One region of the Rhizobium sp. IY2 genome, then DNA from elsewhere that is predicted to be linked to it. Evidence: riboswitches for the same ligand, from Rfam matches in the RefSeq annotation. Region 1 holds a riboswitch; each other region holds the start of a gene.
What was found. A riboswitch is a leader RNA that binds a small molecule or an ion and turns the genes downstream of it on or off. The one in region 1 is predicted to bind cobalamin.
Positions count from the first base shown of each region.

Region 1 (10,111 bases):
CGGCCCGCCATGGCCGGGGCCACACATGTAGATGATATCGAGGTCGCGAGCGCGGATGAGACGGTTCAGATGCGCATAGATGAAGTTGAGGCCGGGTGTCGTGCCCCAATGGCCGAGCAAGCGGGGTTTGATGTGCTCCGGTTTCAGCGGCTCGCGCAGCAGCGGATTGGCGAGCAGATAGATCTGACCGACCGAGAGATAGTTGGCGGCGCGCCAATAGCGGTCGATCAGGGCGAGTTCGGCATCGGTCAGGGCGGCGGTCGAGACATGCTTTTCCATGGATTTCTCCCGTTCGAAAACGTGTTCAACGTCAATTCTATCGGCCGGCGTCAGCCTGTTATTGATCTGGATCATCCACCACGAAGAAGGGTCAGCGCCTCGTCGGCGATGACCTGCTCCTCATCGGTGGCGATGACATGAGCGGCGATGCGGCTTTCCCCAGTGCTGATCGTGAAATCATTGGCGGCATTGGCCTTTTCGTCGATCGCAAGGCCAAGCCAGGACAGCCGCTTGGCAACGCCGGCGCGGATCGCCGGTTGATGTTCGCCGATACCGGCGGTGAAGACGATGGCGTCAAGGCCGCCGAGTGTCGCCGCCATGCGGCCGATCTCGCCGGCGATGCGCAACGTAAAGAGGTCGATCGCCTGACGCGCCTCCGGCCGTCCATCCTTCAGCAGATCGCGCGTATCGGCGCTGATGCCGGAGACGCCGAGCAGGCCGGAGCGGTGATAGAGCAGGTCTTCGATCGCCTCGAAGGACTGTTTTCTCTCTCCGGCCAGATGCAGGATGACGCCGGGATCGAGCGGGCCTGGGCGTGTCGCCATCGGGATGCCGTCGAGCGTCGAAAAGCCCATGCTGCAATCGCGGCTGACGCCGCCGTCCAGCGCGCAGAGGCTGGCGCCGCTGCCGAGATGGGCGACGACGGTCTTTGCCGCGCGCGGCGCCTTGCGGGCAAGCTCGCCGGCGATGAATTTATAGGAGAGGCCGTGGAAGCCGTAGCGCTTGACGCCCTCGTCATGCAGCGCACGGGGAATGGCGAAGCGGCGAACGAGATCGTCCTGCGTGGCATGGAAGGCGGTGTCGAAGGAGGCCGTCTGGGTGAGATGCGGCTTCAGATGCCGGAGCGCGCGGATGAAACGCAGCGCCTGCGGCTGGTGCAGGGGCGCAAGCGGGGTCAGCGCATCGATCGCATCGATTGCTGCGTCGTCGAGGGCGATCACCTTCGTGAAGCGATCGCCGCCATGGACGACGCGGTGGCCGGCGGCGCGTGTGGCGGTCGTGTCGAAATGGTCGGCGAGATGCGCCAAGGTCTCGTCGATAACGCCGTGCAGGTCTTCCGTCATTTCGGCCTTCAATGGCATCTCGAATGTCTGCGATCCCCTGGTCAGGCCGAGCGAGAGCGGTTCGGCGCGGAAATCGATCACGCCCTTGCCGAGGCGTCGCGCCGCATCACCCTCCATCGTAAAAATGCCGATCTTGACGGTCGAGGAACCGGCATTGAAGGTCAGGAGGAGGTCGGTCGATGACATTCTCAGACTCCGCGCGGGCGTGACGATAGCTGAACTTAGCGTCGGGCCTCCTGACGGAAAGGGAATATTCGGGCCTCCACGTGTTTTTGCCGCCGCGCGGCAGCCGAAGTCGTGCGATGGTCACCATCGCTTCGGCCGATCATCTCGGCCTGCCGGTCTCGACCACGCGTGTGCTGTCGTCAGGCGTCGCCGGCACCATGGCGGCGAACGGTTCCGGCCTGCAATGGTCGACCGTGCGCGACATGCTGATGGCCTGGGTGCTGACGCTGCCGGCCTCGATTGCGATCGCCTTCGTGCCCTTCGTGCCCTTCGTGATCCTGCGCCAGGTGTTTTAAGACGTCCCGTCAGGCCGTCGAGGCCAGACTGGCATTGCGATCGCTGATGAAGATGCCCGCCTCGGCGGCGGGCATCGCCTTGCCGAAGAGATAGCCCTGGCCGATGTCGCAGCCGAGCTGCAGCAGGAAGGCGAGCTGCCCATGCTCCTCGACGCCTTCCGCGGTCGTCTTGATGTTGAGGCTCCGGCCGAGGCCGAGCATGGCGCGGACGATCTTTTCCTGGCGTTCGTCGTCGCGATAGGTGGCGATGAAGCTTTTGTCGATCTTGATCTTGTCGAAACGATAGCGGGCGAGCTGGGCGAGGCTCGAATAGCCGGTGCCGAAATCGTCGAGCGCGATCTGGATGCCGGCCGCATGCAGTTCGTCGAGAATGACGGCGGCGATGGCGGGATCCTGGATCAGCGCGTTTTCGGTGATCTCCACTTCCAGGCGCTGCGGCGGCAACCGGCTTGCCGAAAGCACCTTGAGGATGCGGGAGGTCAGCAGCCTGTCTTCCATCTGCACCGGCGAGACGTTGAAAGACAACATCACATGCTCCGGCCAGGTGAGTGCGTCGCTGCAGGCCTGGGCGAGAAGATCCTCGAACAATGCAGTGATCATGCCGGTTTCCTCGGCGATGCCGATGAAAACAGGCGGCGGGATGTTGACGCCATCGTCGCCGATCCAGCGCGCCAGCGCCTCGAAGCCGCAGAGCTGGCCGGTCTTCAGATCGATCAGCGGCTGGTAGAAGGGTTTGATCGCCTTGTTGGAGATCGCGGCGCGCAGCCTGGTTTCCAGTGCGGCGCGTTCGGTCACCTTGTCCTGCATCGAAGGTTCGAAGACGAAATAGTGGTTCGGTCCGCGTGATTTCGCCTCATACATGGCGAGGTCGGCACGGTGGGCGGCGTCTTCCAGTGGTTCGGCTCCCTCGGCCCAGCGGTCGTAGCCGACGCTGGCGCCGACCTCGACGGCAAAGCCATCGATATGGATCGGCCGGGTGACCGCCTGGATCAGCAGCTTGGCAAAACGCTCCTCGCGCTGCGCCGTCAGGGCGAAGGCGACGACGATGAATTCGTCGCCGCCGAAGCGATAGACGCAATCGGCATTGCCGAGTGCACAGATGCGTCTGGCAACCTCGATCAACAGGACGTCGCCGCCCTTGTGGCCCACGAGATCGTTGACTTTCTTGAAGCCGTCGAGGTCGACGGAGAAGAGAGTGACGTTGCGATCCCACTCCTCGATCTCGGCCTCATCGTCCTTGATCGGCCGCGAGAGGATCTTGCGCTCGAAGGCGTAGCGGTTCGGCAGTTTGGTGAGATGGTCGTGGGTTGCGGTCCAATCGGCCTTTGCCTGGGCGGTGGCGCGCAGTTCCGTTTCCTTGCGCAGGTCGGCTATGCGCAGCACCGAATAGATGAAGCTCATGGCGCCGGCGATGCCGAGCGCCAGAACGAGCTTGTCGGCGCCGTACTCGCCGAAACCGGTCATGAAGTAGACAAGGCTGTCGTCAAGCTGCAACAGGGTGCAGAGGAGCCAGAGAGTAATCCCGAACCCGACGATCGAAACACATTGCCTTCCGGCCCTGCTCTGGAAAAATACCGGCACTGCGCCTTCTCCATCTCCACCCTTCGCGGAAGTAGCACGAAAGTCTGAAATGTTCGTTGAAACCAGAAGGCGAATTATCGGAGGCGGCAGCCTCCTGATGTGCCGTCGAGGGACCGTTGGCGCCAGAGGAAAACGCCGAGCGAGCCCTCTTCGTGGTTGGCAGAATGGCAGGTGCGGAAAAAACGAAGGCGAGCGTGCCATGGCATCGCTCGCCCTTTTTCGTGCTTCAGGCGGTGACGATCAGCAGCGGGACGCTGACGATGAGACCGACCAGAACTGTGACTGTGGCGACACGCATCAAACGCAGGCGCCGCGTGCGCTCCCCACTCCAATCATATGTCATTCTTCCATCTCCTTGGGATAAGGAAGTAGTCCCCGCGAAACCGGGTTCAACAGAGATGACGCGATTTGCTTGTGTAAGGCTGGATATGATCAGGACTCGCTAAAGCATCGGTCCGAAAATCGGAATCGATTTTCGGACAGCGCGATGCGAGGATTGAAAGTGTCGAGCGTCCTTGTGCGTCCGAAAGGACGCACGGCGCTCTAATGCTGGAAGCGCAGAGACCAGCGTCGTCCATTGCTGGTCATGCGAATGACGGCGAGCGGCTCGATGTCGCTCAGCCAGAAAGAGGAGAGCGGCGCCTGAAGCACATGGGCGACCGCCGCCCGGATGACGGCTGCGTGACTGACGGCGATCACATGGCCGCCGAGGGCGGATTCGCTCTCCATCCAGTCGGCGACGCGTGTTCTCAAATCAAGAAGGCTCTCGCCGCCATGCGGGGCCGCTTCCGGATCGCTCATCCAGGCCATGAGGTTCTCAGGCTCTTCCGCCTCTATCGCGGCGATCGATCTGCCGGCCCAGCGGCCATGGTCGCAGTCGCGAAGCGCCGGATCGATCCGGGCTTGGAGGCGGAGCGCGTCAACAGTCTGGCGGGCGCGCAAAGCGGGGCTCGTGGCAACGCGATCGGCGCGGGGCAGGGCGGCCATCCTGTCGGCTTCTTCCGCCGCCTTGCCTTCCAGCGGTTCGTCGAGCGGGAACAGGGCCTTGCGGCTCGCCATCGTCGCGCCGTGGCAGATCCAGGTGAGGCGCGTATTCACGGTCGTTCTGATCTCCCGGAGTGCGGCTGTAGCGGCGCAGGACGGCCCTCGGCCGGCTTGTGAAGTTTCGTTGACAGTCTCTTCGGCGTGCAGATATAACCGTGCTGTTGCGGGTTTGGAAGCCGGTGGAAATCCGGCGCGGTCGCGCCACTGTGACCAGCGTGTCGAAAGCTCTTCGCGCTGGAAGTCAGACCCTACTGCACAAGCACTCTTTCGACTGAACGCGTCATTCCCGGAGGAATACATGTCTGACACCACTTTTGCGCCCGTCGCGGCACCGGCGCCGATCCCCCTGGGAGAGATCCTGCCATGGGCGATCTTCGGTGGCCTGCTGATGCTCATCGTTCTCTATTTTGTCGGCACCGAGGAAGGCGCGATGGCGCTGTTCAACGGGATGTATGTGCACGAATTCGTGCATGACGGCCGTCATCTCCTCGGCTTTCCCTGCCACTAAAGCGCGTCGCGATCTTTCAGATTCGCGCCTCACTTTAGGTCTTTGTTTTCGCATGTCGTTATCGCAAAATCGCTGCACACTTTTGCGCGACATGCTTTAGGGGAGTTCCTGACATGGTTGGAAATCTTCTGCTTCGCGGCATGCTCGCGGGCCTGATTGCTGGCATCCTCGTTTTCGCTTTTGCGCATATCTTCGGCGAGCCGCTGGTCGATGCGGCGATCGCCTTCGAGGAGGCGAGTGCCCAGGCGGCCGGTGAAGCTGCCGAACCTGAAATCGTCAGCCGCGCCACGCAGGCCGGTCTCGGCCTTTTCACCGGCGTCATGGCCTACAGCGTTGCCGTTGGCGGGCTCTTCGCTCTCGCCTTCGCTTTCGTGCACGGCCGTTTCAGCAGCCTTTCGGCGCGCGGCACCTCGGCCGTCATCGCCATTGCCGCCTTCGTGGCGATCGTCCTCGTTCCCGGTATCAAGTATCCGGCCAACCCGCCGGCGGTGGGCAATCCCGATACGATCGGCGTCAGGACCGAACTGTTCTTCCTGATGATCGTCGTCTCGCTCGCCGCGCTGATTGCCGCGGTGGCGCTGTCGCGCCGCCTCGCGGGGCGTTTCGGTCTCTGGAATGGCGCGATCATCGCCGGAATCGCTTATCTCGTCTTCATCGGCGTCGTGCTCTATCTGCTGCCGCCGATCAACGAGGTGCCGGAGAACTTCTCGGCGATGGTCCTCTGGCGGTTCCGCACGACTTCGCTCGGCATGCATGTGATCCTCTGGACAACCTTGGGCCTTGCCTTCGGAGTGCTGGCGGAAAAGCGGCTTGCCGTTAAGGACGGGCAACGCGGCCGGCCGGCAACGGCATTTCACTGAACGCATCGAAGGGCGCCGCTTGCCGGCGCCCTGAACTTTTCGGGCGGCCATGACAAGCAGCAGAACCATACCACTCGTGTCGACGGCGTTTGCCACCGCCGTCTTTTTTTGTGTGGTTGCTGGAAGCGCTCTTGCCCATAGCCCTAGCGGCGGCGGCAGCCATACCGGACTGGATATTCCGGAAATTTCCCATGGCGAGATGGCGGTGATTGCAGACTATCGCAGTGGGATCATCGACCTTGCTTCCCGTGCCGTCGATACCAACGAGCCGTTCCGCCGCGTCCTGAACTATGCCGAGATCCAGTATTCCTATTGTCTCTGGGGCCGGGTGCCGGGCAGCGTGACGGACGAGGAAAGCCCGTTCAACGAATGCGCCCATGCCTATCTCGCGGCGGCCAAGGCGGTCTTGCTGTCGATGCGCGAGATGCCGCAAGAGAGGGCTGCCGCGAATGAAATCATTTCCGCCGTCGACGCCGACATGACGCGGCGCGGCCTTGCGCTCGTCACCTGCCGGTTCAGCGGCGAGGCCTTCAACACCGCCGATGTCATCAAGCCACACTGGGGCAAGGTGCCACTTCATCCAGCCAGCATGGCGTCGCTGACCGGGCTCGCTGCATTGTTCGGCCTTGGTTTTTTTGGGCTTCGCCACTTCCTGCGGCCGAAGGCTCAATCGTCGGAATAGCGCTGCTCGCGCCATGGATCGCCGTAGATATGGTAGCCGTTCTTTTCCCAGAAGCCAGCCTCGTCGTCGGGCATCAGCTCGATGCGGCGCAGCCATTTGGCGCTTTTCCAGAAATAAAGATGCGGCACGACCAGGCGCATCGGGCCGCCGTGATCCGGCGTCAGCGGCAGGCCTTCCCAGGCGGTAGCAAGGATCGCGTCCTCGGCGGCGAAATCAGCGAGCGGCAGGTTGGTGGTATAGCCGTCATAACTGGTCAGCATGACGTAACCGGCTTCGGGCTTCGGCATGGCGAGGTCGAGCAGATCACGCGTCGAGACGCCCTTCCATTTGTTGTCGTAGCGCGACCATGTGGTGACGCAGTGGATATCGCTCACCCCAGTGCTCTGCTCGATCGCCTGGAAGGCGGTCCAGGTGAGGGTGAGCGGTGTTTCGACGAGGCCGCGCACGTCGAGCCGCCACGTATCCGTCGAGACAACAGGCTGCTGGCCGAGATCGAGCACCGGCCAGTTCTTGACGAGGTGCTGGCCGGGCGGCAGACGCTCGGTTTCAGGTCGGCTGATGCGGCCAGTCAGGAACTTGCCCTCGGCCGCCCAGCGGCGCTTGGATGTGGTGAGCTTGCTGTCGGCGGGTGTCTGATCGTCGCTCATGATGGGCTTCCTTGCGATGCGGCAATAGGATATCCGAGTTCGTTCAGTGTCAAGTTTCGGCGGGCCCTTGGAAAACCTTGCCAGGGTTGTTAGAGCGTCCTTTGTGCATCCTTTCGGACGCACAAAGGACGCTCTAACATTTTGAATCTACGCATCGTGCTTTCCGAAAATCGATTCCGATTTTCGGGCCGATGCGCTAGACTTGAGGGCGTCGGGTATGCCTCGCTGGGGAGTGGAGGCAGAAAGGGGAGGAGCCGGATCTGTCTTCGAGGTATCGTGCGATAGCGGCGTTGCTCGTCGTGCCGCTGATCATCTTCGCCTTCTTCACTTATGGAAGCGCGATTGCGACACGCGCTTATATGGGGGAAGCCTCGGCGCAGGCAGGAACGGCGCTGCGCCTTGCCGTGTCGGCGCTCAGCGGCCACCTCAACCGCTACGAGGCGCTGCCGGCGCTGATTGCCGATCACGACGACATCAAGGAACTGGTGAGCGCGCCTGAGGATGCGGCGCTACGCGATGCCGCCAATCTCTATCTCAAGGAGATCAACGGGCTGCTGAAATCCTCCGACATCTATGTGGTCAAACCGGATGGCGAGACGATCGCGGCGAGCAATTACGACGGACCGGGAAGCTTCGTCGGACAGAATTTCAGCTACCGGCCCTATTTTCAGGATGCGATCGCAGGCCGGCAGGCAAGGTTCTACGCGCTCGGCACCACCTCGCTGAAGCGCGGCTATTATTTTGCCGCGCCGATCCGGACCGGCGCGGATATTCGGGGCGTCATCGTTTTCAAAGTCGATATCGACATGATCGAATCCTCCTGGGGCGGCGGCGAATACAAGATCTTCGTCTCCGATCCGGAGGGCATCATCTTCATGTCCGGCAGCCCCGAATGGCTCTATGGCGCTATCCTGCCGCTGACGGCCGATCGCATCGCACGCACGGAAGCGTCGCGGCGGTATGCCAATGCCAGGCTGACGGCGTTGCCGGTGACGCGTCAGCGCTTCGAGCCGCATGAGTTGATGACGCTCGCCGGCGAGCGCGGCTCGAGCGAATATCTGGTGCTCTCGCACTACATGCCGGCCGAGGACTGGACCGTGAACGTGCTGATGGAGACGAGTTCCATCCGCGCCCAGGCGCGCACCGCGCTTGCGGCGGTCTTTCTCATCCTCTGCATTGCCGGGCTCGCGGTCGCGGTCATTCGCCAGCGGCGGGCGCGGCTTGCCGAGCGCATGCAGATGCAGGCCGACGCCCGCAACGAGCTGGAGCGGCGCGTCGAGGAACGCACAGCCGATCTTGCCCGCGTCAACAGCCGCATTGAAGAAGAGATCGCCGAGCGGCGCCTGACCGAGCAACAACTCCGCCAGACACAGGCCGATCTGATCCAGGCCGGAAAGCTCGCCGGCCTCGGACAGATGTCGGCCGCTCTTTCGCACGAGTTCAACCAGCCGCTCGCCGCGGCGAAGACCTATACGGACAGCGCCTCCGTTCTCATCGATCGGGGCCGGACGGAGGAGGCGCGGGACAATATCCGGCGTATCGGCGGGCTCATTGACCGCATGGCCGCGATCAGCCGGCACCTGCGCAACTTCGCCCGCAAACCGAACGAGAAGCTCGGCTCGGTTTCTCTCGACGAGGCGATGCATGACACGCTCGAGATCATCGCCTGGCGGCTGAAGGCGGCGGATGCCGAACTCCTGCTCGATCTAGGCCCACGTCCACCCGTCGTGCGCGCCGGTTCGGTGCGTCTGCAACAGGTGCTGGTGAACGTGATCTCGAATGCGGCCGATGCGGTGGAAGGGCTGGACGACAGGCGCATCGAGGTTTCGGCCTTCGAGGAGGCCGGCAAAGTGGTGCTGACGGTGCGGGATCACGGGCCGGGCGTGCCGGCGGCGATTGCCCAGCGTATCTTCGATCCCTTCTTCACGACGAAGGGCGTCGGCAAGGGGCTCGGCCTCGGGCTTTCGATCTCCTACAACATCATCAAGGATTTTGGCGGCAGCCTTGAGGCGGCTAATCATCCCGAAGGGGGCGCGGTGTTCCGCATCGAGCTGCAGTCGGCGGCAGGGCTGATGCCGGAGGCGGCGGAATGAACGATGCGAAGATCCTGCTGGTTGACGACGAGGAGGAATTGCGCCGCTCGACGGCGCAGGCGTTGGAGCTCTCCGGCTTCAGCGTCGAGACCTTTTCGAACGGCGACCACGTGCTGGAGCTGATCGGCTACAGCTTTCCCGGTGTCGTCGTCAGCGACATCCGCATGCCCGGCATGGACGGCATGACGCTGATGCAGAAAATCCGCGAGCTCGATCCAGAGGTGCCGGTCATTCTTGTCACCGGCCACGGCGACGTGCAGCTCGCGGTGAAGGCGATGCGCGAAGGCGCCTATGATTTCATCGAGAAGCCGTTCACGCCCGAAATGCTTGCCGGCGTCATCCGCCGGGCGATGGAGCGGCGCGGCCTCGTGCTCGAAAACCGGCTGCTGAAAGCGGTCGCCGGCAAACGCGACGATATCGAGGCGCGGCTGCCGGGGCGCACGCAGGTGATGGTGGATTTGCGCTACCGTATCCGGGCGATCGGGGCGAGCGATGCCGATACGCTTATCGTCGGCGAAACGGGAGCCGGCAAGGAAGTGGTGGCCCGGGCGCTCCACGATATCAGCGCCCGGGCAAGCCGGCCGTTCATCGCGATCAATTGCGCCGCACTGCCGGCAAACCTGATCGAGAGCGAACTCTTCGGCCATGAGGTGGGGGCCTTTCCGGGCGCGGTGAGGCCGCGCTACGGAAAATTCGAACACGGGCGCGGCGGCACGATCCTGCTCGACGAGATCGGCTCCATGCCCTTCGACCTGCAGGCCAAGTTCCTGCGGGTACTGCAGGAGCGGGTGATCTCGCGGCTCGGATCGAACGAAGTGGTGGCGCTCGACGT
Region 1 is NZ_JBLKNU010000006.1:324,897-335,007, forward strand. Features, by position in the region: gene ACMUVN_RS20885 (phosphoketolase) at 1-279, opposite strand, end outside; gene ACMUVN_RS20890 (acetate/propionate family kinase) at 351-1,529, opposite strand; partial or broken gene ACMUVN_RS20895 (inorganic phosphate transporter) at 1,643-1,864, shown strand; gene ACMUVN_RS20900 (putative bifunctional diguanylate cyclase/phosphodiesterase) at 1,874-3,445, opposite strand; gene ACMUVN_RS20905 (histidine phosphatase family protein) at 3,989-4,543, opposite strand; adenosylcobalamin (AdoCbl) riboswitch at 4,632-4,774, shown strand; gene ACMUVN_RS20910 (CbtB domain-containing protein) at 4,788-4,997, shown strand; gene ACMUVN_RS20915 (CbtA family protein) at 5,111-5,857, shown strand; gene ACMUVN_RS20920 (hypothetical protein) at 5,907-6,539, shown strand; gene ACMUVN_RS20925 (sulfite oxidase-like oxidoreductase) at 6,524-7,186, opposite strand; gene ACMUVN_RS20930 (sensor histidine kinase) at 7,486-9,279, shown strand; gene ACMUVN_RS20935 (sigma-54-dependent transcriptional regulator) at 9,276-10,111, shown strand, end outside.

Region 2 (10,111 bases), on a different contig from region 1:
GGCCATGTTGGCCTTCCGATATTCCGACTGTTGTTGCAGGGAAGTGAAGCTTGTTGGAAATGCTCGTCATTTTCTCCGCTTTTTGCCTTCGCTGCGCCAGCGCAATTTGCGACTGCCTGCTCGCCCCGAAGCGGACATTCGAACTGTACCTCTGCGTTGTGTCAACCATTGACGATGGTGGCGGCAACAGCGCCCGCCCCGACCGAGAACTGTAGGGCAATGTGGATCATGGACAATGAATCTGCCCCGACCTCCCCTTACGGAAGATTACCCGCGTCTGCTGGATAAGATCGCGAAAATGCGCTAGGATTTTCTCCAAGCTCATTAAGAGAAACGCCTTAAGAGACAATGCGCGGCGATCGAGGCCGCAATCGACCGATCGACTTTTTGCTCACCCCGGACGACGCCGTGAAACCCCGAAAATTGTCTCTTGCCCTCCTCCTCGCCTTCGCAGCGCCCGCCGCCGCGCAGACGAGCGCTGTCTGCGAGGACCTGCGTGGCCGTCTCGCCGATCTGCCGCGATCGATCGGCAATAGCAACGGCCGGGAGGCGCGCCAATATGCCAGCGCCATGGCCGAGCAGAACCTCGAGCTGCGCAAGGTTCGCAACGAGCTGCGCAACAATGACTGCACCTCGGGCAGCATGGTCGTGATCGGCGGCGAGAATGCCGATTATTGCGGTGAACTCTCGCAGTCCGAAGCCCGCATGATCGACAATATCCAATATCTCCAGGACCGCCGTAACGAGCTGGCCGGCCAGAGCGGCGATGATGGGACACGCCGTGAACTGATCGCCGCGCTCGATCTCAATGGCTGCAACAGCGAAAACTTCTATGCCCCGAGCGATCGCAACGCCGCCGACCCCGCCCCGAGCATCGAGGAGCAGGCGATGCGCACCGATACCTTCATTCCGCTCGGCGGCGGTGAAGAGGTCGATCCGCGCTACGGCCTGCCGCGGGCCGAAATGCTCTCGCCGGTCAGCACCATGTGCGTGCGCACCTGCGACGGCGGCTTCTTCCCGATCAGCTCGAACGCCACTTCGGTCGATTTCGGCCGCGACGCCCAGACGTGCGCCAAGATGTGCCCGGGTATCGAGACCGAGCTGTTCTATCGTGACGTGACGAGCACCGAAGCCTCGAACATGATCTCGGTCGCAACGGGCACGCCCTACAGCGCCATGAAAAACGCCTTTGCCTACAAGAACCGCACGCCGGGGGAAAAGTCCTCCTGCGCCTGCAATCTCACCGCCTACTACGATGAGATGCGCGGCAAGCAGCCGTCAAGCGAACCGCCGCAACAAGGTTCGATCACCACCATCCGCACCAATCCCACGGCGAAGGATGCTGCCGCAGCCCCACCGCAACCATCCGTCCCGGAGCGCCCCTACGATCCCGTGCAGAACAAGGTCCGCCAGGTCGGCCCGCAATTCCTTGCCGGTGATCAAGGCTCGATAGACCTCGCCAATCCGGCAACACCGGGGCCGCAGCCTCAACAGCAGTGATTGCTACGGGTCGTTGCGTCCCCACCCGTCATGGAAGACGAGCTCTTGGAGCGGCAGACGCTGCCGCCAGCCTTTGACGGACAGTTCCGGCTCGTCATAAAGCCGATCGACGAAACCGGCACAGAGCCAAGCGACCACCTCGATATGCTCGGGTATGCCGAGAATGCTTTTCAGATCGCCTTCGCGAAAAATGCTGACCCAGCCGATGCCGACCCCTTCCGCCCGCGCCGCAAGCCAGAGATTCTGGATGGCGCAGACTGTGGAATAGCTATCCATCCTGGGATTGTGGGTGCGCCCCAGCACCACGCTGCCGCTGCGGGTGGGGTCGCAGGTCACGCATATGCCGAGCGGTGCCTCGGTGATGCCTTCGAGCTTGAGGGAGCGGTATGCCTGCCGCCGCTCGCCGGTAAACATCAGCGCCGCCTCCTCATTGGCCTTCACAAAGGCGTCCTGGACGCGCGCCCGGACCGCGGCACTTTTCACCAGAATGAAATTCCACGGCTGCATGAAGCCGACGGAGGGCGCATGATGGGCGGCCGTCAGCAGCCGCTCCACGACATCGTCAGGCAAGGGGTCGGGCAGGAACTGGCTGCGAACGTCGCGCCGCGTCTTGATCGCGTGATAGACGGCCTCGCGCTCGGCCAAGGAAAAACCGGACGCCGCCGAAAGGGCATCCTCATCAAAGGGTCGCATCGTCAAATCCCCAACAACGCAACCGCCCGCCGTCCGCGCGGATCGGTCAATCTTGCCAGGCCGGTCTTCTGACTCGGCGTCATCCGTCTGCCGCAGCCTTCCCGGCGAGAAGCCAGTGGCGAGATGAAGCGGCAAGCGTCGGCCTTACAGCGTTGGGCACGTTCCGGCCTTGCACCGGATTCCCGATTCTCCCGCGTTGATGGCGGGCACCTGACGGCGCATCTATTTCAGGAAAGCGCGGCGACGGCAAGCCGGCCCGAGGTCGCAGTCGGGAACCACGTTGAGCCACGCACCCTCCCGCGTCGGTTTGAAGCGGCTCGACAAGCTCCTTCATCCATAGTTTCTATGGCCTTATCACCACCGAAGGCGTATGGACGATACAGTCCCTCGCAGCATCCCGGTTGCCCGTGCCCCGCCTCACGCCCATGATCCTTGCGGTCGCCCTGTTCATGGAACAGATGGATTCGACCGTGATCGCCACCAGCCTGCCGGCGATCGCAGCCGATATCGGCACCTCGCCGATCGCGCTGAAGCTCGCCGTCACCAGCTATCTCGTGGCACTGGCGATCTTCATCCCGATCAGCGGCTGGATGTCCGATCGGTTCGGTGCGCGCAACATCTTCCGCATGGCGATCTTCGTCTTCATGATCGGCTCGGTCGCCTGCGCTTTCTCCAACTCGATCACGGCCTTCGTCATCTCACGGCTGGTCCAAGGCGCCGGCGGCTCGATGATGACGCCGGTCAGCCGCCTGCTTTTGGTCCGGGGAACGCCACGCCACGAACTCGTCGACGCCATGGCCTGGCTCACCATTCCCGCCTTGATCGGCCCGATCTTGGGGCCGCCGATCGGCGGTTTCCTCACCACCTATCTCACCTGGCACTGGATCTTCTGGATCAACGTCCCGATCGGCGTGCTCGGCATCATCCTCGTCACCCGTTTCCTGCCGGCGGTCGAGCCGCGCAGCCCGCGGCCGATGGATTTCCCGGGCTTCTTCCTCTGCGGCCTCGGTTTCTCCGGCTTCGTCTTCGGCGTCTCGGTGATCAGCCTGCCGGCCGTGCCCGTCATCTACGGTTATGTCACGGTTGCGATCGGCATCCTTTCCGGTCTCCTCTACCTCCTGCATGCTCGCCGCGCGCCCTATCCGCTTCTCGATCCGAAGATGTTCCGCTACCCGATGTTCCGGGCGGCGATCCTCGGCGCCTCGAATTTCCGCATGGGGCTCGGCGCGCTGCCCTTCCTGATGCCGCTGATGCTGCAGCTCGGCTTCGGCCTGACGCCGTTGCAGTCGGGCTCGGTCACCTTCGTCAGCGCACTCGGCTCCATGGGCTCGAAATTCGCCGCCTCGCGCACCTTCAATGCCTTCGGCTTCCGCACCGTCATATCAATCACCACCTTGCTGGCGGCGATCTTCCTCGGCATCAACGGCCTGTTCACCGCCGAAACCCCGCTGTTCCTGATCATGGCCTGCCTGCTGATCGGCGGCCTGTTCCGCTCCATGGCTTTCTCGGGCGTCAACGCCATGGCCTTCGGCGATGTCGACGCCGCCGACAGCAGCCAGGCAACCGCGATCAATGCCGTTGCCCAGCGTATCTCCATGGCAATGGGTGTGGCGATCGCCGGCGGCATCCTCGAAATTTCGAGCAGCTTCCATAGCGGCCGGCTGCTGGTCTCGGATTTCCACGTCGCCTTCTTCAGCGTCTCGGCGATTTCGGCGCTCGCCTGCATCACCTTCCTGCGCCTGCCGCGCGATGCCGGCGCGGAACTGACGACGCGCCGCCGCAAACACCGGCAGACGGAGCCTGAAGAGGCGATCGCGGAAAACAGCTGATCGCGGCAGATCACCAGCGGGCGTGATAGCGAAATCACACGCGTGTGCTCCGGCATCCCTTTCTACTTTATGATTTATTCACACATCAAATACACACTGCGTTTGCGCGTTTTGGGTCGCTATCAGGACATGGGCATGAGCGCTCGTGATGTGACCGTCAGCGTGGATGCCCGTATTGATACGCCGGTCGGGAACATGTCCGACTGAGCCGCAATTCTAGGCCCCCGCGGAATGTTCCAATTTTTGAAAACGATGCCTCTGACAGCCAAGCTGGCGGCGATTATCGTGGCCGTCAATCTGTGCGGCATTTCCGCCTTTGCTACCTACACATGGATGTACGAAACCCGAGCGCTGATCGACGGCGCCAAGGCGAACTGGTCCAAGGATGCGGAGCAGTTTGCCTCTCTGGCGGCGGGCGGCGTGAAATGGGGCAAGGCGAATGCCGTTCGAGAGGCTTATTCGCTCTACCGCGACGATCCCTCGCTCGATCTCGTGCAGTTTGCCGCATTCAATGCGGAGGCTGTCGCCGTCGACACCTGGACACGTGACGGCATCAACGGTCTGCCCGCAGCGGCCGATCTGGCGAAGGGCCTGAGTGCAAAGCCGGAAAAGACGACCATCAATGACGGCGGGTTATCTGCCGGCGTGGTGACGATCACCGCACCCCTCCCGCTGGATAAGTCAGGCAAGGTCACCGGTTATATCGTCACCAACTGGTCCGTCGAAAAAATCGCTTCTGAAGTCAAGCAGAAGGTTCTCGTTTCGCTGCTCACGCAGTCCGCGATCACCGCCTTGGCCGTCATCGCCTTCCTTCTTGCCATGCGCAGCCTCGTTGGCCGGCCCATCCGGATCATCAGCGAACGGATCAGCGCCTTGCAGAAAGGCGACCTGGCCTCTCCCGTCACCTACAAGGAAAATGGCGACGAGATCGGCTTCCTGGCGCGTGCGTTGGAAGTTTTCCGCCACGAGGCGATTGCGAAGGTCGAAAGGGAGCAGGCCGCTGCCGAGCAGAGCGCTTCGCTCGATGCCGAACGGGCGCGCAACGCATTGTTCACGGAAGAGGCCAGCAACACGCAGCGGCTGGTCATGACCGCTCTCGCAAATGCATTGGAAAAGCTCGCCGCAGGCGACTTCTCCGTACACCTGGCCGATCTCGGTCCGGAATTCGATAAGTTGCGGCAGGATTTCAACAACATGGTCGAGGCCGTCGCCGCCGCACTGACGGAGATCAAGGCCGCCTCCGTGGCGGTTGAAGGCGGCTCGAGCGAGCTTGCCTCCTCCGCAGATCAACTCGCCAAGCGGACCGAGCAACAGGCGGCATCATTGGAACAGACCGCTGCCGCATTGGATGAGATGACCACCACCGTCCGAACATCGTCGCAGCGCGCCGAAAATACCGGGAAGCTGGTCGAGGAGACGAAGCGCAGCGCTCACGTCTCGGCGACGGTGGTGCGTGATGCCATCGGCGCGATGGACCGTATTCAGACCTCGTCGAGCCAGATCGGCCGCATTATCGGCGTCATCGACGAAATCGCCTTCCAGACGAACCTGCTGGCGCTGAACGCCGGCGTCGAGGCGGCGCGTGCGGGCGAAGCCGGCAAGGGTTTTGCGGTTGTCGCGCAGGAGGTGCGTGAACTCGCCCAGCGGTCGGCAAATGCCGCCAAAGAAATCAAGAACCTGATCAATGTGTCCGGCCAAGAGGTTGCCGCAGGCGTCGGGCTGGTGAACGAAACCGGCGACGCTCTCCTGAAGATCGAGGAGCAGATCAACCGCATCAGCGACAGTATCGCCTCCATCGTCCAGTCCTATCGCGAACAGGCGACCGGTCTGCAGGAAATCAATGGCGCGATCAACCAGATGGATCAGGCGACGCAACAGAACGCAGCAATGGTCGAGGAAACCAATGCGGCCTGCCAGGAACTGCTGTCGCAGGGACGCCAACTGCAGGACTCGGCCGGCAGATTCGTCGTCGGCGCGGCCGCGGCCAGCCAGACCAAACCCGTTCAACCCGCCCGCCAATCTCGTCCCGAACCCCGAGCCTACGTGCAGCGTCATGCAGGCAATGCCGCCGTTGCCGCCGCTCCCGGTGCCTGGGAAGAGTTCTGACGCCGCCTTCGTCCGATAAGCCTTAGTTCTCAGCAACCTATAATCAGGAAGGAAACAGTTATGAAGAAACTCGTGCCCGCATTTCTTTTGGCCTGCACCGCATTTGCCGTGCCCATGGACGTATCCATGGCTGAGGATGCGAAGCTTGCCCCGATCTTCGACTACGTGAAGAGCGACGTAACGCCCTGGCTGAACGACCCCGCGATCATCGAGGCTGTCAAGGCGCAGGACGCCGCCAACGCCAACCTGAGTGCAGCCGATATCGACGCCCTCGACAAGAAGTGGCGCGCCGAAGTCGATGGTTCCGACCACTCGATGATCGACGGCGTGCTCAACAATGCGCTGTCGAAATTCCTTCAGGCGAAGAAGGAGGCCTCCGGCGGCAAGATCACCGAGATCTTCGTCATGGATGCAAAGGGCCTGAATGTCGGCCAGAGCGACGTCACGTCAGATTACTGGCAGGGCGACGAAGGCAAGTTCCAGAAGTCCTTCGGCGCCGGCAAGGATGCCGTCTTCGTCGATGAGATCGAAAAGGATGAATCGACCCAGACGCTGCAGTCGCAGGCAAGCGTGACGATTTCAGACGACAAGGGAACACCGATCGGCGCCATCACCGTCGGCGTGAACGTCGACGCCCTCTAATCTCAAAGACCCAGCACGCCGCACGAGTGAGATCGAGTGCGGCGTGCTGCCTGCCTCCCGTGCGTGTCGCTCCCGCAAGACCAGTTACTCTCCCAAGGAACGCAGGTTTTAGGCAGAAAAATCTACGTGACAACGCGCGGCCTTGGCGCTAAACACGCCGCATGTCGATCACGTCAATCAACGCCTCGCGATTTTATTGGTACCGCTACTCACAGCGGATGCGGGTCTATGCGTAACTGAATTCGACGCGACGACAACCCGAACAGCCGCTAGTCTACCTGGCGGCTTTTTTGTTCCGCACGGTATGACCAAACAGGAGCCATACCGTGTCTGATGCCATTGATGATCTTCGTATCCTCGAGATCACGCCCCTCACCAAACCCGCCGATATCCTCGCGGAAATTCACCGCGATGCTGCCGTCACCGACACCGTGACCAGCAACCGTGATGCCATCCACAAGATTCTCCGGGGCGAGGATGATCGCCTGATCGCCGTCATCGGCCCCTGCTCCATCCATGACCCGGTTGCCGCCAGGGAGTACGCCGCGCGGCTGGAGGAACAGCGGCGGCGCTTTGCCGGTGATCTCGAGATCGTCATGCGCGTCTATTTCGAAAAGCCCCGTACGACCGTCGGCTGGAAGGGTCTGATAAACGACCCGCACCTCGACGGCAGCTACCGCATCGAGGAAGGGTTGAGGATTGCGCGACGCCTGCTGCTCGATATCAATGCCATGGGTCTTCCGGCCGGCGTCGAATTCCTCGACACGATTACGCCGCAATACATCGCCGACCTCGTCAGCTGGGGCGCGATCGGCGCGCGCACGACCGAAAGCCAGATCCACCGGCAGCTTGCCTCCGGCCTCTCCTGCCCGATCGGCTTCAAGAACGGCACCGACGGCGGAGCGCGCGTGGCGCTCGACGCGATCCTCGCCGCCTCGCAACCGCACCACTTCCCGGCCGTGACGAAGGACGGACAGGCAGCGATCGCTTCTACGACGGGCAATGAGGACTGCCACATCATCCTGCGCGGCGGCAAGCGGCCCAACTATGAGGCGGCCGACGTCGAAGCTGTCACCGCCGAAGCCGTCAAGCTCGGCGTGGCCCCGCGCATCCTCATCGATGCCAGCCATGCCAACAGCAGCAAGGATCCGATGAACCAGCCGCGCGTCGTCAAATCCGTCGCCGCACAGATCGCTGCCGGAAACCGCCACATCAAGGGCATGATGATCGAAAGCAACCTCGTCGCAGGCCGCCAGGATCTCGTGCCCGGCAAGCCGCTGGTCTACGGTCAGTCGATCACCGATGGCTGCATCGATTGGGATATGTCGGTCGCGGTGCTCGAAGACCTGGCGAAATCGGCACGCGATCGTCGCAAGGCAGCGGCCGCCTAACCCACCGGAAAGTACCGGACATAGGCGAATTCCTCGCCATCAGGAGACCAGCAGGGCACGTTGATCGTGCCCTGCCCGCCGAAAAGCTCGAACAACGTCTTCAGATTGCCGCCATCCATGTCCATCAGCCGCAGCCGTACATCGAGATCGCGCGGATGGTCGAACACCGAAGGGTCGTAGGACAGGATCAGCACCTTGTCGTTCTTAGGCGACGGATGGGCGAACCAGTTACCCTGATTGTCCGATGTCACCTGGTGGAGACCCGTGCCATCGGGATGGATGCGCCAGATCTGCATCAGCCCGGTACGGCTGGAATTGAAATAGATCCATTGCCCATCGGCCGAATAGTCCGGTCCGTCGTTGCGGCCCTCGCCATGCGTCAACCGCGTCTCGGCGCCACCGTCGACGGAAATCGTGTAGATATCGAAGACGTCGTCGCGGATGCCGCAATAGGCAAGCTGACGACCATCCGGCGACCAGCCGTGCCAGTAGGATGGCAGATTTTGCGTGACGAGCCGCGGCGTGCCGCCTTCGATCGGCAGGATGTAGATCGCCGACTTGCCGAATTCGGTCTTGTCGGAGATGACGATCTCGGTGCCGTCGGGCGAAATGCCATGATCATTGTTGCAGTTGACGGCAAAGCCGGTATCGACCTTAACCACCTCGCCGCCATCGAGCGGCAGCCGGTAGAGCAGTCCGTCGCCGTTCAGCAGCAGGTAGGAACCGTCGGGCGAGAAGTTCGGCGCCTCCACCAGTCTGTCCGTCTGCCAGACCTCACGGGCCCTGCCGGTCCTGACATTGTAGATCTCAACCGAGCTGCGCATGTTTCCTCCCGAAAAACGTGATGACGTCAGTAATCTCGATTGCGCCAGCGATCTCGATTGCGCCAGCGATCTCGATTGCGCCAGCGATCCCGATTGCGCCAGCAATCTCGATTGCGCCAGCAATCTCGATTGCGCCAGCGATCTCGATTGCGTCAGCGGTCCCTGAAACGATTGGTGATGGGATAGCGCCGGTCGCGGCCGAAATTCTTCTTGGTGATCTTGACGCCAGGCGCCGATTGCCGGCGCTTGTATTCGGCGAGATAGAGCAAGTGCTCGACCCGGTGGACGGTCGCCACGTCATGGCCGCGCGCGACGATCTCTTCGACCGCCATCTCCTTCTCCACCAGGCATTCGAGAATATCGTCGAGCACGGGATAGGGCGGCAGCGAATCCTGGTCTTTCTGATCAGGACGCAGTTCGGCCGACGGCGCCTTGTCGATGATATTCTGCGGAATCACCTCGCCCGACGGTCCCAGCGCACCCGGTGGCACGTTTTCGTTGCGCCAGCGGGAAATCGCATAGACCTGCATCTTGTAGAGGTCCTTGATCGGATTGAAGCCGCCGTTCATGTCGCCGTAGAGTGTGGCGTAGCCGACCGACATTTCCGACTTATTACCAGTCGTCACCACCATCGAGCCAAACTTGTTGGAGATCGCCATCAGGATGACGCCGCGCGCCCGGCTCTGCAGGTTCTCCTCGGTGATGCCGCTGTCCGTGCCTTCGAAAAGGCTGGCGAGAGCGCTGCTGAAGCCCGTCACCGGCTGCTCGATCGGCACGATATCGTAGCGGCAGCCGAGCGCCCTGGCGCAGTCGGCCGCATCCTTCAGCGAATCCTCGGAAGTATAGCGATAGGGCAGCATGACGGTGCGCACCCGTTCTTCGCCGAGCGCATCGACGGCAATCGCCGCGCAGATCGCAGAATCGATGCCGCCGGAAAGGCCGAGCACGACGGTCTTGAAGCCGTTCTTGTTGACGTAGTCGCGAAAACCGAGCAGGCAGGCGCGGTAATCGGCCTCCTCGCGCTCGGGAATGTGCGCCATCGGCCCTTCGGCGCAATGCCAACCACTTTCGCCGCGCTTCCACGTCGTCACCGCCAGTGCGGATTCAAACTGGCTCATCTGAAAGG
Region 2 is NZ_JBLKNU010000001.1:1,067,896-1,078,006, reverse strand. Features, by position in the region: gene ACMUVN_RS05285 (ribonuclease H family protein) at 1-70, opposite strand, end outside; gene ACMUVN_RS05280 (DUF2865 domain-containing protein) at 409-1,500, shown strand; gene bluB (5,6-dimethylbenzimidazole synthase) at 1,504-2,193, opposite strand; cobalamin riboswitch at 2,234-2,422, opposite strand; gene ACMUVN_RS05270 (DHA2 family efflux MFS transporter permease subunit) at 2,619-4,022, shown strand; gene ACMUVN_RS05265 (methyl-accepting chemotaxis protein) at 4,254-6,128, shown strand; gene ACMUVN_RS05260 (hypothetical protein) at 6,189-6,770, shown strand; gene ACMUVN_RS05255 (3-deoxy-7-phosphoheptulonate synthase) at 7,097-8,161, shown strand; gene ACMUVN_RS05250 (TolB family protein) at 8,158-8,985, opposite strand; gene ACMUVN_RS05245 (hypothetical protein) at 8,984-9,151, shown strand; gene ACMUVN_RS05240 (NAD+ synthase) at 9,138-10,111, opposite strand, start outside.
Region 2: it holds a riboswitch for cobalamin, as region 1 does, so the genes downstream of both, bluB (5,6-dimethylbenzimidazole synthase) here and ACMUVN_RS20910 (CbtB domain-containing protein) in region 1, are expected to answer to the same signal.

Region 3 (10,111 bases), on a different contig from region 1:
GTATTTGCCTTCGACCGGCTCGCGCCATTCGCCGCCGATATAATTGCCGTATTTCAGTTTGAACGGCGACTCGACGATTTTCTGATGAAGCATGTCATCCTCCCTTGATGATCCAGGTTCCCAAGCGAACCAGTGGGAGGAAAATGAATATGTTTTGGCGCAGGGACTAGGGTGGGTCTTCCATACCGCAGTGCACAGTGTCGCAGAGCTGCGACAGCATCGGGTCGCGAGTGCCGCAGCGGCGGAACCCTTGAGGCTGATCAGTGGAGATCGAGCTTCTTCATCTTCCTGTGCAGCGTAGCGCGGCTGATGCCGAGCGCGGTCGCCGCCCGTGAGACGTTGCCGCCGGCGCGCGACAGCGCCCGAAGCAGCGCTGCCTTCTCCGCCTCGATGATCTCATCCTGCTGCGAGACGCCAGCCTCATGCAGGGCATCGGCGGCCGGAATGCCGGCGGCGATGCGTCTGTCGTCCAGCTGCAACGCGATGCGGGCGGCGCGCGTCGCGCCGAGCACCAGATCGTGCCTGTCGACGGCGAGCAGAGCGGCGGCGGAATTGGCGCCGGCCGGGACCATGAGGAAACGGGCGCCTGTAAAGGCCGAACGGAAGAGGTTGAGCTCGATGCGCATCGCCGCATCGCGCACGGTTTGCGTCAGGATCGCCAGCGTCATCTCGTTGACGTCTTCGCGGCAGGTGGAGATATCAAGCGCCGCGGCTAGCCGGCCACGATGATCGCGGATCGGCGCCGTCGTGCAGCTGAGGCTGGTGTTCGAGCAGAAAAAATGCTGATCGCGGAATATGGCGACGGCACGCTCGTCTGCAAGTGCGGTGCCGATGCCGTTGGTGCCGATGCTCGCCTCTGTCCAGATCGAGCCGGTCCAGAGGCCGAGTTCGCGGAATTCCTTGTCGTCGCCGGCAGCTCCCCGGCGCTCCAGCGCGATGCCGTTCTTGTCGGTCAGAAGCAGGCAGCAGCCGGCTTTGCCGACGGTGGTAAAGAGACGATCGAGCTCTCCCGTCGCGCTGGCGATCAGCTGTTCGGATTGCTCGCGTGCATTGCGGAATTCCTGATCGGTAAGGCGCAGCGGTGCCCGTTCGTCCTCGGGCGCGAGCTGGTGCATGGTCATGCATCGACGCCATGAGGCGACGACCGGAGAACTGGCTGCGGCGGAATCGCGCTGGGCAGACGTGTAGACGTGCTCGGCGTGCGCTGAGTGTTCGTGCATCGGCTCCTCCCACCGAAGTTCAGCATAGTCTGATGGAAAAGCGGCCGGTTTGCAATTGCAAGTGTCGACGGCCATCCCCCCTTCGCCCCGGCAATCAGGGCACAATGCTGGAAAGCGTCAGCGATCTTTGCACGACATCATCCGTCATTTCATTGATCTAGATCCGGTTCGAGATCATCGGCATCGACCGCAACAGCCAGGCCTCGATGCCGCGCGCGGCCGCCCGGCCGGTCGCCAGGCAGGCGGTGAGAAGATAACCGCCTGTCGGTGCTTCCCAGTCGAGCATTTCGCCGGCGACGAAGGTGCCCGGCAGCGCCTTCAACATGTAGCCTTCGTCGATGCCGCTCCAACAGATGCCGCCGGCCGAGGAGATCGCTTCGGCGATCGGGCGGGTTTCGATCACCGGCACCGGCAGGGCCTTGATCAGGCCGGCCAGGCGTTCGGGATCTGTCCGGTCGCGCTCGGGCGCGAATTCGCGCAGCAGCGCGGCCTTGACGCCGTCGAGGCCGGCGCTCTTGCGCAGGCGGTTTGAAAAGCTGGATTTGGGGTCCTGCCGCGCAAGATCGTGGCGCAGCCTTTCGATGGTGCGGCCGGGTGCGAGATCGAGCGTCAGGACGGCGCTGCCATGGTTCAGCAGTTGGTCGCGGAGGCTGGCGGTATGGGCATAGATCAGGCTGCCCTCGATGCCGCTTCCGGTGATGACGAATTCGCCGGGAAGGGTGCCGGCCTCGGAGGTTGCGGTGACCGATTTCACCGGCTCGCCGGCGAAACGCTCGCCGAAGTTTTTGCTCCAGTCGACGACGAAGCCGCAATTGGCGGGTTTGAAAGCCTCGATCTCAACGCCCCTTGCCGATAACAAGGGTAGCCAGCTTGCATCGGAGCCGAGGCGCGGCCAGCTTGCGCCACCGAGCGCCAGCAGGGCTGCGTCACAACGGATGATGCTGCGCCCTTCGGGCGTTTCGAAGACATAGCCGTCTTCAGCAAAACCGATCCAGCGATGGCGCGTGCGCAGCGTGACGCCCTGTGCTTCCAGCCGCCTGAGCCAGGCGCGCAGCAAAGGCGAGGCCTTCATCACCTTCGGGAAAACCCGGCCGGATGAGCCGACGAAGGTCTCGGTCCCGAGGCCTGCGGCCCAATCCCTGATATCATCTGGGGTAAAGGCATCAAGGGCGGCGCGTAGATGGACGGAGGCGGGGCCGAAACGCGTGGCGAAACGGGCATAATCCTCGGAATGGGTGATGTTGAGACCGGATTTGCCGGCCAGCAGGAACTTGCGGGCGAAGGTCGGCATGGCGTCGTAGACCGTCACCGCATGACCGGAACGGGAAAGCAGTTCGGCAGCCGCGAGACCCGCCGGGCCGCCGCCGATGATGGCAATCCGCTTCTGGTTCATAGAGGTCTTCGCCCGATTCTGTCTGCATTGAGTTTTGGCGCGGGCGCGGATCGCCTGCAAGGGCTGAGATCAGTGGTGCGGATGCGTGCACTGGCCGTGGTCGGCGAGAACCTCGATGACGCGGCATTGATCGACGCGGCCGTGGCCGCAGCCTTCCACCATGGTTTCCAGCTCGGCCTTCAGCGCCTTCAGGCTGCGGATGCGCTGCTCGACCTCGATGAGGCGGGCCTTGGCGATGGCGTCGGCCGAGGCGCAGGACTGGTGCGGATCATCCTGCAGGGTGAGCAGCGTGCGGATCGCCTCGATCTCGAAGCCGAGTTCGCGGGCGTGGCGGATGAAGGCGAGGCGGCTGACATCGGCCGGTTCGAAGGAGCGCTGGTTGCCCTCGCTGCGGCTCGGGGCGGCGAGCAGGCCAATGCTTTCATAGTAACGCACTGTCGGCACCTTGACGCCGCTTTGGCGCGCGGCTTCGCCGATCGTGATCTTTTTCATGATTTTCCTCTTGCACCTCTAGTCGCTAGAGGATGTAGGAGGGATGCTTCTGTTTGACAAGGAAGCGGATCATGGCTGAGAGCGAGACACGATACCGGGTCGGCGGCATGGATTGCGCCGCCTGCGCAACCAAGATCGATACCGCGGTCAGACGCGTGGCGGGTGTCGCCGATGTTTCCGTTTCGGTGATGGCGGGCACGATGACCGTCCGGCATGACGGCAGCAGCGATCTCAAGGCGATCGAGAAGAAGGTGACAGGGCTCGGCTATTCCGTCGCGCCGCTTGCCGGAAGCGCGGCACCCGCGCAGGAAAACGGTGCGCGGCATCGTCACGACCATCAGCATGACCATGGTGATCACGCGGGCCATGACCATGACCATGACCATGACGGCCATGATCATGTAAGTCATGACCACTCGCACGATCATGGCGCGAAGGAAATCGAGGGCCTGCACGGGCACGACCATGCGCCGATGGCCGGTCCCTGGTGGCAGAGCCGGAAGGGCCGGCTGACCATCCTTTCGGGTGTCGCACTCGTTGCCGCCTATGCCGTCGGCCATCTGGTGCCGGCGATTGGTTCTTACGCCTTCATCGTCGCCGTGCTGGTCGGCCTGGTGCCGATTGCACGGCGCGCCGTCATGGCCGCTTTCTCGGGAACACCGTTTTCGATCGAGATGCTGATGACCATCGCCGCCGTTGGCGCCGTCATCATCAATGCCGGCGAGGAGGCGGCAACCGTCGTGTTCCTGTTCCTCGTCGGCGAGCTGCTGGAAGGGGTGGCGGCGGGCAAGGCGCGCCAAAGCATCCAGTCGCTGGCGGCCCTGGTGCCGAAGAATGCGCTGCTCGAAGACAATGGCCAGACGCGGGAAGTGCCGGCGGAAAGCCTTGCCGTCGGCGCCGTCATCATGGTGCGTCCGGGGGACCGGATCTCGGCGGACGGCATCATTGTTTCCGGCGAGAGTGCGATCGACGAGGCGCCGGTGACGGGTGAGAGCACGCCGGTGCGCAAGGGTGTCGATGCCGTTGTTTTTGCCGGCACGGTGAATGGCGATGTGCTGCTCCGGGTTCGCGTCACGGCGGCGGCGGCCGACAATACCATCGCCCGAGTCGTCAAGCTGGTGGAGGAGGCGCAGGAATCGAAGGCGCCGACCGAGCGTTTCATCGACCGCTTCTCGCGCTATTACACGCCCGGCGTGGTCGTGGTCGCAGCATTGGTTGCCATCGTTCCGCCGCTGCTGTTCGGCGGGTCGTGGGGCGAATGGATCTATAAGGGTCTCGCCATCCTGCTGATCGGCTGCCCCTGCGCGCTTGTCATCTCGACGCCGGCGGCAATCGCCGCTGCGCTTTCGGCGGGGGCGCGGCGCGGGCTGCTGATGAAGGGCGGCGCGGTGCTGGAAACGCTCGGCAAGGTGACGATGGTCGCCTTCGACAAGACAGGCACGCTGACCGAGGGCAGGCCACAGGTGACCGACATCATTTCCTTCGGATTGAAGGAGGCGCAGGTGTTGTCGCGCGCGGCGGTGCTGGAGCAGGGATCCAGCCATCCCTTGGCCCTGGCTATCCTCAACCGCGCCAAGGCGGACGGCGTTCCCGTGCCGCCAGCCTTTGAGCTGGAAGCGCTGCCGGGCAAGGGTGTCAGCGGCAAGGTCGGCGGCGAGACGCTGGACCTGTTGTCGCCGCCGGCTGCCCGTGCGCTCGGGGCGCTCAGCGCGGAGCAGGATGCACGCATCACGGCGCTCAACGACGAGGGCAAGAGCGTATCGGTGCTGCTTGTCAACGGTATCGCGGCCGGCCTGATCGCCATGCGCGACGAGCCGCGCGAGGATGCCGAGGCCGGGCTCGCTAGCCTCAAATCGGCAGGCGTCAAGGCGATGATGCTGACGGGCGACAACAAGCGGACGGCGGCAGCCGTGGCCGGCATGCTCGGCATCGACTGGCTCGGGGAGATGATGCCTGAGGACAAGCAGCGTGTCGTCGGCGAATTGAAGCGCCAGGGCTTGATCGTCGCCAAGGTCGGCGACGGCATCAACGATGCTCCGGCGCTGGCCGCTGCCGATATCGGCATCGCCATGGGCGGCGGCACCGATGTGGCACTGGAGACCGCGGATGCCGCCGTGCTGCACGGACGCGTCGGCGACGTGGCGCGGATGATCGAACTTTCCAAACGCACGATGGGCAACATCCTGCAGAACATCAGCATCGCGCTGGGGCTGAAGGCGGTGTTCCTGGTGACGACGATCATGGGCATTACCGGGCTCTGGCCGGCGATCCTCGCCGATACCGGTGCCACCGTGCTGGTGACGATCAACGCGCTGCGGCTGCTTCGGATAAAGATATAAGCATTCCCCGACTTCATCCTCCGGCGCCCGTCACCGGCGGGATGTCCCATCGACGATTCGGGCCTGATCTCGAACCGAAATCTTTGGACCGGTCATAGGTCGGCTCCCCTCGTGGGGCTTCTCCACAGCCTGCTGTCTTTAAGCTTTGGTTATCCATGTTCTTCACAGGAATGTAGCGATTTCAAACCTGTCGTAACGCAATGCACAAACCATCCGTTGACGCGAATTTGGATTGGCGTACTATATCTAGTGTTCGAGGTTCCATCGATTCGTAGGGAGCGATGGCTAAGACGGGAATACGGTGCGTTTCGCCATGACGGCGCAACAACGCCGGAGCTGCCCCCGCAACTGTGAGCGGAGAGCAACTGTCCGATTTCAGGTCACTGAGGCATGAGGCCTTGGGAAGGCTGGGGCAGGGTGCTTTGACCCGTGAGCCAGGAGACCTGCCTCGAACAAAACGTCCACGGGCGGGGTGTCCGGAAGGTCGCGTTTGCATGGCTGCGGGGATCTCCGCATCGCGTTGCGCAGGCCCGAACCTCCGCCCCTGAAACCTTCGCATTGAGCCACTTCGGGGTGAAGTCATGTCAGTATCTCAATTCAGGCCGCCACCCGCGCAATATAAAGGGCACGTCGCGCCCGGCGGCTGAACGAGCCGCATAGCTGCAAAATACAGAGCCTTTTCGACGGATATCGAGAGATTTCCGATCGATGTCCTGCGTCCCAATCGCGTCGTCACGAGGAATACTATGACCATTACCGTCTACAGCAAGCCTGCCTGCGTCCAGTGCACTGCCACCTACCGCGCCCTCGACCGTCTGGGTGTCGATTATGACATCGTCGATATCTCGCAGGATGCCGAAGCGCTCGATCGGGTCCGCAGCCTCGGCTACATGCAGGCGCCTGTCGTCATCGCCGGCGAGCAGCACTGGGCGGGCTTCCGCCCCGACATGATCAGCGCGCTCTCCTGAGTGAGGACAAGCGGTGGGGTTGATCGTCTATTATTCCAGCCGATCCGAAAATACCCATCGGTTTGTCGCCAAGCTCGGACTGCGCGCGGCGCGCATTCCGACCGGTGGCGTTGACGCGTTCCATATCCACGAACCCTTCGTGCTTGTTGTGCCGACTTATAGCGGCGACGGCGGCAAGGGTGCCGTTCCCAAGCAGGTGATCCGTTTCTTGAACGATGCGGAAAACCGAGGACACATCCGCGGCGTGATCGCCGCGGGCAACAGCAATTTCGGCGAGACATACGGGCTCGCCGGCGACGTGGTCTCGCGGAAATGCCTGGTGCCGTATCTCTACAGGTTCGAGCTCATGGGCACGGAAGACGACGTCGCCAACGTCAAACACGGGATGGAACGATTTTGGACACGGGAACAACTCTGACGCGGGATGCGGGCGCAAAACCGCATAACACTTTTGCTCATCCCGCCGGCGAACGCCCTTTGAAAGCGGCGGAAACGCTCGACTATCACGCGCTGAACGCCATGCTGAACCTCTATGACGAGGATGGGCGGATCCAGCTCGACAAGGATCGTTTGGCGGCCAAGCAGTATTTCCTGCAGCATGTGAACCAGAACACGGTGTTCTTTCACAATCTGAGGGAAAAGCTCGATTACCTCGTGACCGAGGGTTATTACGAGCAGGAGGTTCTCGACCAGTATTCCTTCAATTTCGTGCGAGACCTGTTCGACCAGGCCTATGCCAGGAAATTCCGTTTCCCGACCTTCCTCGGCGCCTTCAAATATTACACCAGCTATACGCTGAAGACCTTCGACGGAAAGCGCTATCTCGAGCGCTACGAGGACCGCATCTGCATGGTGGCGCTGGCGCTTGCGCGCGGCGACGAGGGCCTTGCCCGCGACATGGTGGACGAGATCATTTCCGGCCGTTTCCAGCCGGCGACGCCGACCTTCCTCAATGCCGGCAAGAAGCAGCGCGGAGAGCTGGTTTCCTGCTTCCTGCTGCGCGTCGAGGACAATATGGAATCGATCGGCCGGTCGATCAATTCGGCGCTGCAATTGTCGAAGCGCGGCGGCGGCGTGGCGCTGTCGCTGACCAATATCCGCGAGGCCGGCGCGCCGATCAAGCAGATCGAGAACCAGTCGTCGGGCATCATCCCGGTGATGAAGCTGCTCGAAGACAGCTTCTCCTATGCCAACCAGCTCGGGGCGCGGCAGGGCGCGGGTGCGGTCTATCTCAACGCCCATCACCCCGATATCATGCGTTTCCTCGATACCAAGCGTGAAAATGCCGACGAGAAAATCCGCATCAAGACGCTGTCGCTCGGCGTCGTCGTGCCCGACATCACCTTCGAGCTCGCCAAGAACAACGAGGACATGTACCTGTTCTCGCCCTATGACGTGGAACGCGTCTATGGCGTGCCTTTCACCGAGATTTCGGTGACGGAAAAGTATCGCGAGATGGTGGCGGATGCCCGCATTTCGAAGAAGAAGATCAAGGCGCGCGAATTCTTCCAGGTGCTTGCCGAAATCCAGTTCGAGAGCGGCTACCCCTATATCACGTTCGAGGACACGGTGAACCGGGCCAACCCGATCGCCGGACGCATCTCGATGAGCAACCTCTGCTCGGAAATCCTGCAGGTGAGCGAGGCCAGCGACTATAACGATGACCTCTCCTACAAATATCTCGGCAAGGACATTTCCTGCAATCTCGGCTCGCTGAACATTGCGGCGGCCATGGATTCGGCCGATTTCGGCAAGACGATCGAGACCTCGATCCGGGCGCTGACGGCCGTTTCCGACATGAGCCACATCTCCTCGGTCCCCTCGATCGAGAAGGGCAATGACGAGAGCCATGCGATCGGCCTCGGCCAGATGAACCTGCACGGCTATCTCGCCCGCGAACGCATCTTCTACGGCTCGGAGGAAGGTGTCGATTTCACCAATATCTATTTCTATACGGTGACCTATCACGCGATCCGCGCCTCGAACCTCTTGGCGGTCGAACGCGGCACGAGCTTCAAGGGCTTCGAGAATTCGAAATATGCCTCCGGCGACTATTTCGACAAATATACCGAGCAGCTCTGGGAGCCGGCGACGGAGAAGGTGAGGGCGCTGTTCGAGACGGCGGGCATCCACATTCCGACAAGGGAAGACTGGGCCGCGTTGAAGACGGCGGTGATGGCCTCCGGCCTCTATAACCAGAACCTGCAGGCGGTGCCGCCGACGGGCTCGATCTCCTACATCAACCACTCGACCTCCTCGATCCATCCGATCGTCTCGAAGATCGAGATCCGCAAGGAAGGCAAGATCGGCCGCGTCTATTATCCGGCACCGTTCATGACCAACGACAATCTCGATTACTACCAGGATGCATACGAGATCGGGCCGGAGAAGATCATCGATACCTATGCGGCGGCAACCCAGCATGTCGACCAGGGGCTGTCGCTGACCTTGTTCTTCCGCGACACCGCGACGACGCGCGATATCAACAAGGCGCAGATCCATGCCTGGAAGAAGGGCATCAAGACAATCTACTACATCCGCCTCCGCCAGATGGCGCTGTCCGGCACCGAGGTGCAGGGCTGCGTGTCTTGTACGCTGTGAGTTGATTTCGGCCGCGAGCCTTTGAGCAAATGGCCCCCTCATCCGCCTGCCGGCACCTTCTCCCCGATGGGGAGAAGACATCTGCGGCAGGCGCGACATCCCCTCTCCCCTCGGGGAGAGGGCAGGGTGAGGGGGCTCCGAGCGCCATCAGATCTATTGAGGACATAATCACCATGAACATCGCCGTAAAGCCGATCAGCCGCGTGCGCGCCGTCAACTGGAACCGCATCGAGGACGACAAGGATCTCGAAGTCTGGAACCGGCTCACCGGCAATTTCTGGCTGCCGGAGAAGGTGCCGCTTTCGAACGATATTCCTTCCTGGGCGACGCTGACGCCGGCCGAGCAGCAGCTGACCATCCGCGTCTTCACCGGCTTGACGCTGCTCGACACGATCCAGAACGGCGTCGGCTCGGTCAGGCTGATGGAAGATGCGGCGACGCCGCATGAGGAGGCGGTGCTTTCCAACGTCTCCTTCATGGAGGCGGTGCATGCGCGCTCCTATTCCTCGATCTTCTCGACGCTGTGCTCGACGCCTGACGTCGATGATGCCTATCGCTGGTCGGAGGAAAACGAATTTCTGCAGCGGAAATCGGCGCTGATCATGGAGCAGTACGGCTCCGGCGATCCGCTGAAGAAGAAGGTCGCGAGCGTCTTCCTCGAAAGCTTCCTATTCTATTCCGGCTTCTACCTGCCGATGTACTGGTCGAGCCGCGCCAAGCTCACCAACACGGCCGACATGATCCGGCTGATCATTCGCGACGAGGCGGTGCATGGCTATTATATCGGCTACAAGTTCCAGCGCGGGCTGGAGCGGCTCGGTGAGGAGAGAAGGCAGGAGATCAAGGATTTTGCCTTCGATCTGCTGCTCGAACTCTACGATAACGAGGCCAGATATACCGAAGCGCTCTATGACGGCGTCGGGCTGACCGAGGACGTCAAGAAGTTCCTGCATTACAATGCCAACAAGGCGCTGATGAACCTCGGCTACGAGGCGCTTTTCCCGGCCGAGACCTGCAAGGTCAACCCGGCGATCCTGTCGGCACTTTCGCCGAATGCCGACGAGAACCACGACTTCTTCTCCGGCTCCGGCTCCTCCT
Region 3 is NZ_JBLKNU010000023.1:15,997-26,107, forward strand. Features, by position in the region: gene adh (aldehyde dehydrogenase) at 1-93, opposite strand, end outside; gene ACMUVN_RS32720 (helix-turn-helix domain-containing protein) at 261-1,220, opposite strand; gene ACMUVN_RS32725 (TIGR03862 family flavoprotein) at 1,378-2,613, opposite strand; gene ACMUVN_RS32730 (MerR family transcriptional regulator) at 2,683-3,105, opposite strand; gene ACMUVN_RS32735 (heavy metal translocating P-type ATPase) at 3,177-5,444, shown strand; cobalamin riboswitch at 5,684-5,910, shown strand; gene nrdH (glutaredoxin-like protein NrdH) at 6,191-6,412, shown strand; gene nrdI (class Ib ribonucleoside-diphosphate reductase assembly flavoprotein NrdI) at 6,426-6,830, shown strand; gene nrdE (class 1b ribonucleoside-diphosphate reductase subunit alpha) at 6,809-9,013, shown strand; gene nrdF (class 1b ribonucleoside-diphosphate reductase subunit beta) at 9,187-10,111, shown strand, end outside.
Region 3: it holds a riboswitch for cobalamin, as region 1 does, so the genes downstream of both, nrdH (glutaredoxin-like protein NrdH) here and ACMUVN_RS20910 (CbtB domain-containing protein) in region 1, are expected to answer to the same signal.